3 regions of the Mesobacillus subterraneus genome follow, and region 2 is predicted to be linked to each of the others. Evidence: predicted binding sites of a transcription regulator. Region 2 holds the regulator's gene; each other region holds the start of a gene.
The links. Region 2 encodes CtsR, which represses protease genes until heat stress. Its sites were predicted from a motif close to ATGGTCAATAAAGGTCAAACA; they were not measured.
Positions count from the first base shown of each region.

Region 1 (5,021 bases), 1.4 Mb from region 2:
TATCAGCCTTGATACTGCATGTTTTTCCATATATTCAGACATATCTATTCGAATGATATGTTCTTCACTGTCAAATAAAGACTGAGCAAGCGTTTGGCCAGTTCCGTTTTACCTACACCGGTAGGACCTAGAAAAATGAAAGATCCAATTGGCCGATTTGGATCCTTGATGCCTGCTCTGGCTCTGAGGACCGCGTCGGATACGAGTGATACTGCTTCATCCTGTCCAACAACCCGATCATGTAGAATGCTTTCTAGCTTGAGAAGCTTTTCCCGCTCTCCTTCAACAAGCTTCATCACTGGTATGCCTGTCCATCTTGAGACGATTGACGCAATTTCATCTTCAGTCACTTCTTCGCGAAGGAGCCTCTCACCTTCACTTTTGCTAACCTCCTGCTCAAGTGCCTTGAGGTCTTTTTCAAGAGAAGGTATTCGGCCGTGCCTAAGCTCAGCAGCCTTATTTAAATCATAGTCATTTTCCGCTTTATCAAGTTCTCGCCGAAGTTTTTCCAGCAGTTCTCGCTGCTCCTGAACCTTTTGGATGCCTTCTTTTTCTTTCTGCCACCTTGACTTCATTGCATTAGCTTTTTCCCTCAAGTTAGCAAGCTCCTTACGAAGAGTTTCAAGGCGGACTCGGCTAGCATCATCTTTTTCCTTAGTTAGCGCAGCTTCTTCAATTTCTAACTGCATGACCCTTCTAGTCACTTCATCAAGCTCAGTCGGCATTGAGTCAATTTCTGTACGGATCATCGCGCATGCTTCATCTACGAGGTCAATCGCCTTGTCTGGCAAGAATCGGTCCGTAATGTAACGATCTGATAATGTAGCTGCAGCAACCAGCGCACGGTCATGGATATTCACTCCATGGTGAATTTCAAACCTTTCCTTCAATCCTCGTAAAATGGAAACAGTATCCTCGACATCTGGTTCTTGAACCAATACCTGCTGGAATCGGCGTTCCAAAGCTGGGTCTTTTTCAATGTATTTTCGGTGTTCATCAAGAGTCGTTGCACCGATACAATGAAGTTCCCCACGAGCAAGCATTGGTTTCAGCATATTCCCGGCATCCATTGCCCCCTCTGTTTTACCCGCGCCAACAATGGTATGGAGTTCGTCTATGAATAACAGGATTTTCCCTTCACTCTTTTTCACTTCATTCAAGACCGCTTTTAATCTCTCTTCAAATTCTCCCCGGAATTTCGCACCTGCTATCAGGGCGCTCATGTCGAGTGCAAAAATTGTCTTTTCCTTTAAGCCTTCCGGAACATCCCTGCGAACGATCCTTTGGGCGAGCCCTTCTACAATAGCTGTCTTCCCTACGCCTGGCTCCCCAATCAGGACCGGATTGTTTTTCGTCTTCCTTGACAGGATACGGATGACATTGCGAATTTCACTGTCCCTGCCGATTACCGGGTCGACCTTTCCGGTCCGGACTTCCTCGACAAGGTCACGGCCATATTTTTTTAATACTTCATACGTTGCTTCTGGGTTTTGTGAAGTCACTCTCTGGTTCCCCCTAACCTCTTTAATTCTTGCTAATAATTTTTCTTTGCTAACTCCTAATTTTCTCATTGCTCCGCCAGATTCAGATCCAGGAATTTCAAGAGCGGCCAACAAAACATGTTCTACGGACAAATAGTCATCTTCAAACTGTTTCATTTCCTTTTCGGCCTGAGCTAAAACCTTTTGAAGCGTTGCGGTAATAAATAATTTCCCCTGTTCTACACCACTTCCTGAAACTTGAGGTTTCTTTGACAGGGTAAGATTTAATCCATCTATAAAATGCTCCATTTTCATTCCGATACCAGTAAGCAATGTTGCCGCCAGATTGCCATCCTCTTCAAGTAGGGCAAGCAGCAGGTGTGCATCATCCACTTCCTGGTGATTATGTTGAACAGCCAGGGTCTGGGCTGAAACAAATGCTTTCTGCAAACTTTCGGTCATCTTATTTAAATTCATGCCCAATCACTCCTTGACCTTTTTTGACCTTTAATTATATTATAATAAAAATTCCCAAATAGTAAAGCCATCCGCACTGGATGGCTTTACTGAATTATGATTTTATTCCGGAAATTGCTTTTATCCTGAATGAACAGGATCTTGAACTTTTTATTTGAACTTTGGCATGTACGTCCAGTGGCGATTGTGATTGGAGTTTTCCGGAAAACGGTCCCCAGCTTTTAGTTTGATTTTTTGCGGATTATTGACATTGCTGCCTGTTTCTCCAATTTCAATATAAATCCCATTATTTGGTGCCTTTTGTCCAGCACGAAATTGATGACTTTGACCCATTTGCCATCCTCCTTCATTAAAGTATTCCGGCAATTTTATTATTTACTGATTTAAATAAAGTATTTATGCTTAATTTATCCTTCCAAAAAAAAAGGTTATACGGTACATTAGTGTAATGAGTTTATAAATTAAGTGGAGGAAATTAAAAACCATATGGACAATTTCTATGAACTGATTAAATACATATTTCTAGGCCTATTCCAGGGTATTACTGAACCAATTCCTGTTTCATCAAGCGGACATCTTGAAATAGCAGAGCACTTTTTTAAACTTAAAATTGAAGGAATGAGTTTTGCTCTATTGATGAATTCAGCTTCACTCTTTGCTGTTTTGTTAATTTACAGAGCCGATATCATCCGGTTAATCGTGAACGGGATTGTCTATCTTAAAAGTAAAGATCCCGAAGCAAAATCTGACTTTATGTTCATCATTTATTTGATTGTTGGAACGATTCCTGCAGGAGTCATAGGGGTCCTATTCGCGGATTTTATCGAGGACAAATTAGCTGATATTAAAACTGTCGGCGTAACACTGATCATTACTGGCCTTGCTCTCTGGCTGATCCGAAACCTGCGTGGCCGCAAGAATGACGGCGATTTAAGTCTGAAAGATGCCATTATTGTCGGACTTGCCCAAGCAGTTGCCCTTATTCCCGGAATCAGTCGTTCTGGTGCGACCATTGTCGCTGCGATGAGCCTAGGCATGAAACAGGAAACTGCGCTAAGGTACTCTTTCCTGCTTTATATTCCAGTTAGTTTCGGAGGGATGATTCTCGGGTTTTCTGACCTTTTACTTGATGAACGTCTTGGAGAATTAGCAGTGCCATATATCTTTGCGTTCATTGCATCACTGATTGCCTCTTACTTCTCTTTAAAATGGTTTATGAATATCATGGCGCGAGGAAACTTGAAATACTTTGCGATATACTGCTTCATTGTAGGACCACTTGTCCTCTTCTTTTCTTAATACTCAAAAACCGGCTACCTTAATAGCCGGTTTTTGTGTTTTTTTGTAGGTATATGGAGTGTCCTCTTATCTGCCCTTTTGCATCTTGGATTACTCATTCGGGTTACAGAATCTTCCTATAGGACCTTTTCGCTCCTTAACCACTCATTCGGTCTTATAGAACATCTCTTTGGACTTTTTCACCTATTCAACCACTTAATCTTTCAATATCTCCACAAGCAATGCCTTTTGGGCATGGAGCCGGTTGCCTGCCTGTTCGAATACGATGGAATGCTGGCCGTCGATCACTTCTGCTGTTACCTCTTCGCCGCGGTGGGCGGGAAGGCAGTGCAGGAACAGATAGTCTTCCTTTGCAGCTCTGAGCAATGTTTCGTTCACCTGGTATTCATTAAAATCCGTCAATCTCTGTTCATTTTCGAGTTCCTGGCCCATGCTGGTCCATACATCAGTATAGATGATATCCGCGTCAGCAACTGCTTCTTGAGGAGACTCGGTGATGACCATGTTAGCGCCGCTTTGCGTTGCAAAGTTTGCACAGCGAGCAGTTATCGTCTCATCAGGAAAGTATCCCTTGGGAGAAGCAACACATACATCCATCCCGACTTTTGTACAGGCGACCATAAGTGAGTGGGCGACATTGTTTCCATCACCAATGTAAGCAAGCTTGAGGCCTTTAAGCGTCCCTTTTTTTTCGTAGATCGTCAGCAGGTCAGCTAGTGCCTGGCATGGATGGTACAAATCGGTCAGACCGTTGATGACCGGAATGTCTGCATAATCGGCCAACTCTTCAACTGAATGGTGCGAGAAGGTTCTGATCATGATGCCATCAACATACTGCGAAAGAACCTGGGCAGTGTCTGCCACCGTCTCACCTCGCCCCAGCTGGAGATCGTTTCCATTTAAATAAAGTGCACTTCCTCCAAGCTGAATCATGCCTACCTCAAAAGATACTCTCGTACGTGTTGACGACTTGTCGAAGATCATTCCAAGTACTTTTCCTTTAAGTGGATGATCAAATTGCTTTTTCAATGTTTTTTGCTTTAAAACTACTGCCTTATCTAACAGCGTTAAAATTTCCGCTGGCTCTAAATCGACCAGGGTTAACAAGTCCTTGCCCTTTATATCAATATTTATCTGCTGTAGCGCTGTCATTCTGCCATCACTTCCTCATTAGATTCTCTCAGCCATTGTTCCAGGGAGTTGACATTCCAACTTTCAACCGAGGCACTTTTTATCAGTGCATGGAGAGTTTCTTTATGCGTCAATACGATTTTTCGGTTTTTCACCGCCCATTCTCTCAGTAAAATATCCTTGTCTGATGCACCAGGACAATACAAAGCTGCCACCTTTTGATGGTCGACTACTTTTTCGATATGAATTAAATTGGAACCAGAAGACAGTTTTCTTGTTTCCAATAGGTCTTTTTCGTCTGCAAATGCAATGTCTCCGTAGACAGCATTTCCGCTGATTGAATGAAAACTCTTATTCAATGCTTCTTCAAGTGTCGAAGCAATGCTGATTCCTTCTCCGGTCGATATCATTTGCGGACCAGTCTTTGCATCCAAGCCTTTTAAGGCAAAATTCGAAAACACAGGATGTTTAACACATGTGTACCGTGCATTAGAGTCGAGTAACACCTCATCTTTCGACAAAATATATTTCCCGAGCAATATTTTTGTCGCTTTTTTAACTAAATCAACACCGGCTATCTTGCTGACAATCGGCATTGTCCTGCTTGAGCGAGGATTTACTTCGAGCAAGAAC
Region 1 is NZ_CP129019.1:2,919,761-2,924,781, forward strand. Features, by position in the region: gene LC048_RS25100 (AAA family ATPase) at 1-42, opposite strand, end outside; gene LC048_RS15220 (Clp protease N-terminal domain-containing protein) at 45-1,958, opposite strand; gene LC048_RS15225 (YjzC family protein) at 2,109-2,291, opposite strand; gene LC048_RS15230 (undecaprenyl-diphosphate phosphatase) at 2,445-3,257, shown strand; gene argF (ornithine carbamoyltransferase) at 3,453-4,409, opposite strand; gene LC048_RS15240 (carbamoyl-phosphate synthase (glutamine-hydrolyzing) large subunit) at 4,406-5,021, opposite strand, start outside.
Region 1: the regulator CtsR is predicted to act here: its motif matches at 1,969-1,989, upstream of LC048_RS15220 (Clp protease N-terminal domain-containing protein).

Region 2 (5,021 bases):
CTCCTTAGCACGCCCGATGACCGGATCCAGGCTGCCTTCCCTGGCGATTGCAGTTAAGTCTCTTGCAAGGCTATCAAGTGTAGGAGTATTGGCATTTGCCGTTCCACCTCCCTGATGACCAGAAGTTTCATTGCTTCCAAGCAGCTGCAGGACCTGCTGGCGCGCTTTGTTCAGGCTGACTCCAAGATTGTTCAGCACTCTTGCAGCCACGCCCTCTCCCTCACGAATCAATCCGAGAAGGATATGTTCAGTTCCAACATAGGAATGGCCCAACTTCCTTGCCTCATCCATGGAAAGCTCGATAACCTTTTTAGCTCTTGGCGTATAGTGGATTGTCTGGGAAGTTTCCTGGCCGCGGCCAATCAGGTTTTCAACTTCCTTCTGGATTTTCTCCGCTCCAAGGCCAAGTCCATAAAGCGCCTTTGCCGCAATTCCCTCTCCCTCACGCACAAGGCCAAGCAAGATGTGTTCTGTGCCGATATTGTTATGTCCAAGGCGGATTGCCTCTTCCTGTGCGAGTGCCAATACTTTTTGTGCTCTTTCGGTAAATCGTCCAAACATCATAAGATCATCCTCCTGACTCGTCTTTTGTTTCCATTTTCAATCGTTCTCTTATTAAAGCAGCTCTGCGGATATCCCGTTCATTCGGTCTTAATGGTCCTCCCGCATATTGCTGCAAAAACCCAGGCTGAGTTAATATCATCAATTCATTCAAAATCGATTTGGAAATATTTTTTATAAAGCCCATATCTATTCCAAGCCTTAAATCAGAAAGGCAACGGGCGGCTTCCTTCGTTTCGATGATTCTGCTATTGGCAAGTGTCCCATATGATCGAAACACTCTGTCTTCTAATTGTATGTTCGAAGTCTTCGCTAATGCTTCCCGCGCTGACCTTTCCTGAGATATAATCTGGCTTACGACACTTTTTAAATCGTCTACGATGTCTTCTTCCGATTTTCCAAGCGTAATTTGGTTCGAGATTTGAAAAATATTGCCGAGCGCTTCACTGCCCTCGCCGTAAATACCTCTTACCACCAAACCAAGCTGGTTAATCGCAGGGACAATCCTGTTCATTTGCTGTGTTAAAACAAGACCAGGCAGATGCATCATCACCGATGCCCTAAGGCCGGTCCCTACGTTAGTAAGGGCAGCTAGTCAAATAGCCGAATTTTTCATCAAACGCATAATTGACATAATCCTCTAGCCAGTCATCAATCTGATTGGCAGCCCTTAGAGCCTCACTAAGCTGGAAGCCCGGTAATAAACACTGAATCCTGACATGGTCTTCCTCATTGATCATGATGCTCACTTCTTCATTTTCAGATAGTAAGACAGCACCATGTACGGAGTTTTCTGCCAGATTCGGACTGATCAAATGCTTCTCGACTAACACCCTTTTCTGCAAAGGGGGAATTTCATCCATATTGATCATTTCCAACTGACCGAAGGTAGCTACTGATGTATTACTGGCACGTTCCATGATCGTACTTACCACTGCTTTTGCCTCTCCATTGGTGTACAGCGTCGGAAAGTTATATTCATCAAGATTCCTTGCAAAACGGATGCGAGAGCTAAGGACGATATCTGAATCTGGTCCATCATCACTCATCCAGGAGCTGACAGCCTGATTGATAAACTTCTCCAATGACAAGGCTACTCCCCTCCCTCTTGACCTGCTGACAATTTTCTTTCAAGTTCCCTGATCTGGTCTCTTGTCTCAGCAGCTTTCTCAAATTCCTCTGCAGAAATCAGGCTTTTCAGAGTTTGCTTAAGATGATCGATTGTCTTCCTTACATGAAGGTCCCCGCCGACTCTTCTAGGAATCTTTCCATTATGCATGGAATTACCACTATGGAGCCTCCTTACAATCGGGGTCAGCTGTTCGCGAAAAGCATCATAGCAAGTCGCACATCCAAACCGGCCTACTTTTACAAACTGTGGAAACGTCATCGAACATTGCGGGCACTGGGCCACTTGCTCCGTTTCAAACTCTTTTTTCTGTTCCGGAAAAGCAGGTTCCATATTTAATAGTCCGGCAAGTAAGCTATTGATCGAAAAAGCAGGGCCGTTGTTCATCATAAACAATTCGCCTTTTTCTTGTGCGCATATTTCACACAAGTGCAATTCCGTTTTTTCACCATTTGAATAATTCGTGAAGTGCAGCGTTGCCGGCCTTTGATTACACTCTTGGCAGATCATGCCCTCACCTCTTTATCTGCTTTGATATTATTTATACTTCAATGCCATCAGCATTGCTTTCAACATTCTCGCACGCAGCTCATCACGCTGTGGCAGCTCTATATACAGGACGGACCTGTCGAGCACACTCAGCATAATTTTTGCTTCACGGTCAGTCACTACATCTTCCTCTACAAGACGGAAGATGACATGCTCAGCGCTGCTTTGCGAAATACGTACTTGAATCAAAGACAGTAAATCATCAATCAAATGTGCATGATCATAAGCCTGGACTTTGATGATCCGGATGTAGCCGCCGCCACCCCGTTTACTCTCAACAAGATAGCCCCGTTCAATCGTGAACCTTGTATTGATGACATAATTGATCTGGGACGGCACGCACTGAAATTTATCGGCGATTTCACTTCGTTTGATTTCAACGATGTCTTTATCGCTCATTTCTAAAACCTGCTTGAGGTAATGTTCTATGATGTCCGATATATTCCTCACTAAACCTCCCCCAATCTGACTTTGACTATATTTGACGTTAATTATACAAAAAAAATTTTTCCGATGCAATGAATGCATCCCGAATTCACTTCTCCAAAAATTATGTATGCCAAAAGATGTTAATAAGGGGATTGTTGGCTATTATACCCATTTTAAGGCGAATGGAAACTTATATCAGGAAACATCCAAGAAATTTTATGATCAGGAACAGCTTCGGAGTGCAGCTGGCGGAGCGAAAGAATGGTACAGCGTTAATGTGTATTTGCACGGAAAAATAGTAAAAGGAAAATTTCTATTTTTCATCAATGAGAAGGCTGTTATATTTTATTGTCTGAGATTCTCACCTGTGCCTGTATCGACTAAATTGCTAATTTACCAAAGAAAATAATGAAGACTAATAGCGCTGATAGCCCCATAGTCAGGAAGACTGTTGAAAAGCTCCTGGCTATGCTCTTCCAGTCTTTCATACCTGAAAGCCCGATGAACCCAATACATAAAGTCATTAAAGTCGCACCTAAAAGCAGGACGTGTGGGTGTGTTCCAAAGATGGTGTAATCAATTGGCCCTGTAAAGGAAAATAGGTAAAATAGTAAAACCCAGATAGTCGATAAAATGAATGACCAATAATTCAATAGTCTTATCATGGATTCCTCCTATTATCATTGATAATTATTTAATGAAGGATCTTTCTATTATTGGAGTGACGGGTGCTTATGTGCTTATGATTTTATTATTCAACAAAAGATTCATTTATCCTTCTGAAACTATAGAGGCATGGGATTAATTGTATTATGACTATGGATAGATAATGATTGTTTGCTAGGTGATTATTTGACAATTTTAAAGTCATTTCGTCTTTTTGTGTTGGAAGCGGGTTTTAGTTCTGACAGCTTTTATGTTGCTCCAAACGTGTTTGAAGTTGTAGTAGGTTGGGACAGCTTTTTGTGCTTTTCCTCTGAACCTGTCCGATGTTGACTCTTCTTGTGACAGCTTTTTGATTTTTTTCCTGGAAACCTGGCCAAAGTTGCTCCTTCTTCCGACAGCTTTCGTTCTTGTTATCTAAACTTGTCTGAAGTTGCCATGCCTCTTCTCAAACATTACATCTTATTTTCGATTCCATTATAACTAAAGTATTTCTGCATACAAAAAAAACAACAGCCATTACAGCTGTTGTTTCGTGTGCCCGGCGGCGTCCTACTCTCACAGGGGGAAACCCCCAACTACCATCGGCGCTGAGAAGCTTAACTTCCGTGTTCGGTATGGGAACGGGTGTGACCTTCTCGCTATCGCCACCAGACTATTTGGTTTGAGGTTTTATTCCCTCAAAACTAGATAATGTGTAAGAAGAATTCAAGAAAAACGAGTCATCTAATTTGGTTAAGTCCTCGAACGATTAGTATCAGTCAGCTCCACACGTCACCGCGCTTCCACCTCTGACCTATCAACCTGATCATCTTTCAGGGTTCTTACTAGCTTGCGCTATGGGAAATCTCATCTTGAGGGGGCTTCATGCTTAGATGCTTTCAGCACTTATCCCGTCCGCACATAGCTACCCAGCGATGCCTTTGGCAAGACAACTGGTACACCAGCGGTGCGTCCATCCCGGTCCTCTCGTACTAAGGACAGCTCCTCTCAAATTTCCTGCGCCCACGACGGATAGGGACCGAACTGTCTCACGACGTTCTGAACCCAGCTCGCGTACCGCTTTAATGGGCGAACAGCCCAACCCTTGGGACCGACTACAGCCCCAGGATGCGATGAGCCGACATCGAGGTGCCAAACCTCCCCGTCGATGTGGACTCTTGGGGGAGATAAGCCTGTTATCCCCGGGGTAGCTTTTATCCGTTGAGCGATACTCTTCCATGCGGAACCACCGGATCACTAAGCCCGACTTTCGTCCCTGCTCGACTTGTAGGTCTCGCAGTCAAGCTCCCTTGTGCCTTTACACTCTGCGAATGATTTCCAACCATTCTGAGGGAACCTTTGGGCGCCTCCGTTACTCTTTAGGAGGCGACCGCCCCAGTCAAACTGCCCACCTGACACTGTCTCCCGCCCCGATCAGGGGCGTGGGTTAGAATTTCAATACAGCCAGGGTAGTATCCCACCAGCGCCTCCACCGAAGCTGGCGCTCCGGTTTCTCAGGCTCCTACCTATCCTGTACAAGCTGTACCAAAATTCAATATCAGGCTACAGTAAAGCTCCACGGGGTCTTTCCGTCCTGTCGCGGGTAACCTGCATCTTCACAGGTACTATAATTTCACCGAGTCTCTCGTTGAGACAGTGCCCAGATCGTTACGCCTTTCGTGCGGGTCGGAACTTACCCGACAAGGAA
Region 2 is NZ_CP129019.1:4,298,462-4,303,482, forward strand. Features, by position in the region: gene clpC (ATP-dependent protease ATP-binding subunit ClpC) at 1-564, opposite strand, end outside; partial or broken gene LC048_RS22450 (protein arginine kinase) at 569-1,652, opposite strand; gene LC048_RS22455 (protein-arginine kinase activator protein McsA) at 1,655-2,200, opposite strand; gene LC048_RS22460 (CtsR family transcriptional regulator) at 2,228-2,689, opposite strand; gene LC048_RS22465 (hypothetical protein) at 3,049-3,333, opposite strand; rRNA gene rrf (5S ribosomal RNA) at 3,871-3,986, opposite strand; rRNA gene LC048_RS22475 (23S ribosomal RNA) at 4,063-5,021, opposite strand, start outside.

Region 3 (5,021 bases), 720 kb from region 2:
GCCAGGCGGATCTATACCTTGATCAAAAAAAGTTATCAGGTTCAGGTAGAGCTGCTGGTAAGAAAGAAAATGCGGCTGAAAAAGAATAATGTTTATATTGTCCGCCTTAAGGAATCAGCCAGGGATATTCTGGAGGATTTAAAGATTATTGGAGAAGGCTTTGAAATTATCCATGAAATTTCACCTGAATTGGTGAAAAAGAAATGTTGTAAGCGATCATACTTAAGAGGTGCCTTCCTTGCAGGAGGATCCGTGAACAATCCGGAAACGTCCTCCTATCATCTAGAGATTGCCTCTATGTACCAGGAGCATAATGACTCATTATGTGAGCTGATGAATACATTCGGGTTGAACAGCAAAACGCTTGAGCGAAAAAAAGGCTTCATCACCTATTTGAAGGAAGCTGAAAAGATCACTGAGTTTTTAACCATTGTTGGTGCATATAATGCGCTGCTGCGATTCGAGGATATCCGGATTGTACGCGACATGAGAAACTCGGTTAATCGTCTTGTGAATTGTGAAACTGCTAACTTGAATAAAACAATCGGCGCTGCACTGAGACAGGTGGAGAATATCCGCTTCATAAGGGATACCGTCGGCCTGCAAATTTTACCCGATAAACTGAGGGAAATCGCTCAGCTCCGTGTCGATTACCAGGATGTCACCCTTAAAGAGTTAGGTGAGATGGTAAGCGGGGGAGCAATCAGTAAATCAGGAATCAATCACCGGCTGCGTAAAATTGATGAAATAGCAGATAAACTGCGTGCCGGACAAATTACAAATAAATAGTGGGCTGGAGGAGGAATACTCAATGGTGGAAAAACAGGTGGAAGTAAAATTAAAAACTGGTTTACAGGCTCGACCTGCGGCATTGTTCGTACAGGAAGCAAACAGGTTCACATCCGATATTTTTCTTGAGAAGGATGGGAAAAAGGTAAATGCTAAAAGCATCATGGGATTGATGAGCCTTGCCGTCAGTGCTGGCGCATCCGTGAACCTGATCGCAGAAGGCAATGATGAAGAAGAAGCAGTGGAAAAGCTGGCAGAATATATCCAAAAAGAAAACTAAAAAGATCTTAATAACCAAAAAACTCGCTCCCGTTAGAGAGCGAGTTTTTAATTCGGATGATTATTTATCTTTCTTTTCTTCAAGAACGTTGCGAGTGATGATCTGGTCAACAAGACCATATTCCTTCGCGCGTTCAGCTGTCATGAAGTTGTCGCGGTCAGTATCTTTCGCGATGACTTCAATTGGCTGGCCAGTGCGCTCAGAAAGAATTGTATTCAACTTTTCACGAAGGAAAAGAATGCGCTTTGCAGCGATTTCGATTTCTGTCGCCTGTCCCTGAGCACCGCCCAGTGGTTGGTGAATCATTACTTCTGCATTCGGAAGGGCAAAACGCTTGCCTTTTGTACCAGCAGCTAGCAGGAATGCACCCATTGAAGCTGCCATACCGATACAGATTGTTTGTACATTTGGCTTGATGAACTGCATAGTATCGTAGATTGCCATGCCGGCAGTGATGCTGCCGCCCGGGCTATTGATGTAGATGGAGATGTCCTTTTCCGGATTTTCAGCTTCCAGGAAAAGCAACTGGGCTACGATTGAGTTGGCAACATTGTCATCGATTGCGCTTCCCAGCATAATGATGCGATCCTTTAGAAGGCGGGAATAAATGTCATAAGCCCTTTCGCCCCGATTCGTTTGTTCAATAACTGTAGGAATCAAGTTCATGTTTGTTTTCCTCCTTTAACGTAAAGATCTCTTTTTACTGCACTTTTTAAAAAGCTGGTCTGCCTCAATAAGGCAATTTCCTTCCTTTTAAAAAGGCAAATTGCAGGCTGGCATAAACTGGTTCGCTTGCCAGAACACCTATGTAGTTTTATGATACACGCATGGTCAATAAAGGTCAAACGAATCGCTTGATTAGCCTGCAGAAACTGTTCGACAATAATGTATATTCCATTTTACTGTACCGTATCCATCTTACCCAAGAATGTAATTTTTAAACAATAACAAGCGGTCGAGATCCCAAAAAATCATCCTTGCAAAGGGACCAATCTTACCCTATAATAGGTAAGCGTAACGCTAACTTCAAACATGCCCTCGTGGTGCAACGGATAGCACGTAAGATTCCGGTTCTTGAAATGGGGGTTCGATTCCCTCCGAGGGCGTCACTACTTAATGGAAATGGCTTTTGAGATTGCTCAGATAAAACTGTCCAAGTTTTGTCGGGGGTTTCTCGAAAGCCTTTTTTTATAAACCGAACTTTGATTAGTTTTTCCTTAAAATGGGAGAATCTGCAATTATCACTGATGTTTACGCAATTATGCTCTGGTATTGTGCAATTATCGGGTGAGTATGCGCAATTATATCCTCTGATAGTGCAATTATAGCGACTCTTTAAGAGAATAATTTTTCCAGTTGCTTTTTACTGGTTTTTTTCAAAAAAAACACTTTAAAATTGGTAGGTTACTTGATTCGCTTACCATTTGTCCGGGTTCTGTTCGGGTGATGAACATACTGTTGTGCCTGAATTGCTTTTTTGCCGATTAAACCCAAGCAGTTTATATGACCTATGCCAAATTCTTTCCATACACCAGAGCCTGTTTATCATGTAAAATGGATGAAGGGGTGATTTGGATGGATTTGAAAGCTGGTTTATGGCAAAAGCAGACATTAAAATTAGCGATGACTCAGGAGCTGACCCAGGCAATCGCGCTCTTGCAATACTCAGCCCAGGAGCTTGCGGCATTTCTTGAAGCTAGGTCAATGGAAAATCCCCTGATTCAAGTAGACTTTAAAAATATTACTCACTTTGATTCCAATATGGACCGTACGAGGAAGACAAGAACAAGGACGTTCGAACGGGACCAGAAAAACTTGATTGAGCAGGTCGGAGCAGGAGCGAGTGACACGCTTGAAGATTATCTGCTTTCACAATTAAACTTGCTAAAAGCTACTGCTGAGGAAAAATTGATTTTACATGAATTGATTGAAAATATAGATGAAAACGGTTACTTGACCCTCGATCGAGAAGGTCTAGTAAACAGATATCAAGTAGAACATGAAATTGTTGAATCTGCTTTTTTTAAACTTCAGTCGCTGGACCCGGCCGGTATCGGGGCTCATGATCTCAGGGAATGCCTGCTGCTTCAACTGACGAGGCAAAAGCGGACACCTGAAAATGAGTTGGCGATCACAATCATTCGTGATCAGTTCCTTCTATTTGCTGAGAAAAAATGGAAAGCGCTGGCGAAGATGCTGAATATCGATGTGAAAGACATCCAAAAAGTCCATGACAATATCCAGCAGCTTAACCCAAAACCGGGTGCATCGTTCCAGCGGGAAAAACCTGCCTATATCGTTCCTGACGTTGTGGTGAAACGCCAAGGGGATGAACTCTCGGTAAGTGTGTTCGATTCGCTGATTCCTAAGGTATCTTTTAATGAAGGGTACTTCCGCCAGCTATCTGGCCACAAGGATCCTGAATTGAACAAATTCCTTCAGGAAAAGCAGGGGGACTATCAGTGGATCCAGCGCAGTCTTGCACAAAGAAAGGAAACGCTCCAGAGAGTATCAATGAAAATTATTGAAAAACAACAGGATTTCTTTTTGATCGGACCTGCCCATCTGAACCCGATGACGATGAGGGAAGTTGCCGAAGAACTTGAAATCCATGAATCGACCGTAAGCCGAACAGTCCGTGAAAAATACATGCAGACACCAGCGGGCACTTACGAATTGAAATCATTCTTTACAAGTGCAATCCAGACAACCGAGAACGACCAGGCTTCCTCGCAAAAAGTAAAAGCAGCCATACAGCATTATATAAAAGAAGAAAATAAAAAGAAGCCCATTTCAGACCAGAAACTAGTGGAGATGCTAGAGGACAATGAAGGAATGGTCGTATCCCGAAGAACTGTGGCTAAATACAGGGACCAGCTAGGCATACCATCGTCTTCGAAGCGGAAGAGATTTGATTAAAGCTTTAATGGTAGGTAGTTTTCTGAAGCTGTAAATTGATTGTTTGAACAAAAGCCACAATGTATACGAAAAGGGTTTTGAAGTTTAGTCGAAGGAGATTCATATGAAGAAAACAGTTAAACTATACTCCCGCCCGCGCTGTCATTTGTGCGAAACAGCGCGAGAAATCCTGGAGGAACTCCAGCGAGATTGGAATTTTACAATAGAAGAAATCAATATCGACCTTGACGACGAGCTTGTCGAGAAGTATGGAATCATGATTCCTGTCGTTGAATTGGACGGTGAAGAGCTCCAATATGGTATTGTGAACAAAAAGTTCATAAGTGAAGCGTTTACAAGAAAAAACCTCGACTTTATTAGTTGAATAAGGTTTTCACTCCTGTTAGAATGAAATTTGTAGCAGGGGTGATTTTTTTTACCGCGAGTGGGACATAATATGTCTTAGCGGGACATTTTTAGTCCAGCTCTGGAAAAGGAGAATATCAACATGGACTTTTCGCTCATTGATATTCAAAAAAGAATATTACCCGATTTATTGCAAGTTATGCAAAAACGATACCTCATCCTGCAGTACATAAACGTGATGCAGCCAGTTGGCAGGAGAAATCTTTCAGTAAGCCTGAATTTGACTGAACGGGTTTTGCGTTCTGAGGTTGAGTTCTTGAAGGACCAGAATCTGATCTCGATGTCCGGTCAGGGAATGACACTGACCAAAGAGGGAAAAGATATACTGGAAAGTCTTGATAGTGTAATGCGAGACATTACGGGTATAGACAGATTAGAGCGCCAGCTGCAGGAACGCATGGGGATCAGGAAAGTGATTGTTGTCCAGGGGGACAGCGACCAGTCACCTTGGGTGAAAAGTGAGCTGGGACGCGCGACAGCACATAGTATGAAAAATCTTCTTCAAAGCAAAAATATAATTGCTGTGACCGGAGGATCGACTATGGCGGCTGTGGCGGAAATGTTGACACCAGATTTCGGCGAGAAGGATTTGCTGTTCGTGCCGGCAAGGGGAGGAATTGGCGAGGAC
Region 3 is NZ_CP129019.1:235,923-240,943, forward strand. Features, by position in the region: partial or broken gene whiA (DNA-binding protein WhiA) at 1-789, shown strand, start outside; gene LC048_RS01080 (HPr family phosphocarrier protein) at 812-1,069, shown strand; gene clpP (ATP-dependent Clp endopeptidase proteolytic subunit ClpP) at 1,130-1,735, opposite strand; tRNA gene LC048_RS01090 (tRNA-Arg) at 2,104-2,175, shown strand; gene rpoN (RNA polymerase factor sigma-54) at 2,645-3,988, shown strand; gene LC048_RS01100 (glutaredoxin family protein) at 4,092-4,352, shown strand; gene LC048_RS01105 (sugar-binding transcriptional regulator) at 4,476-5,021, shown strand, end outside.
Region 3: the regulator CtsR is predicted to act here: its motif matches at 1,897-1,917, upstream of clpP (ATP-dependent Clp endopeptidase proteolytic subunit ClpP).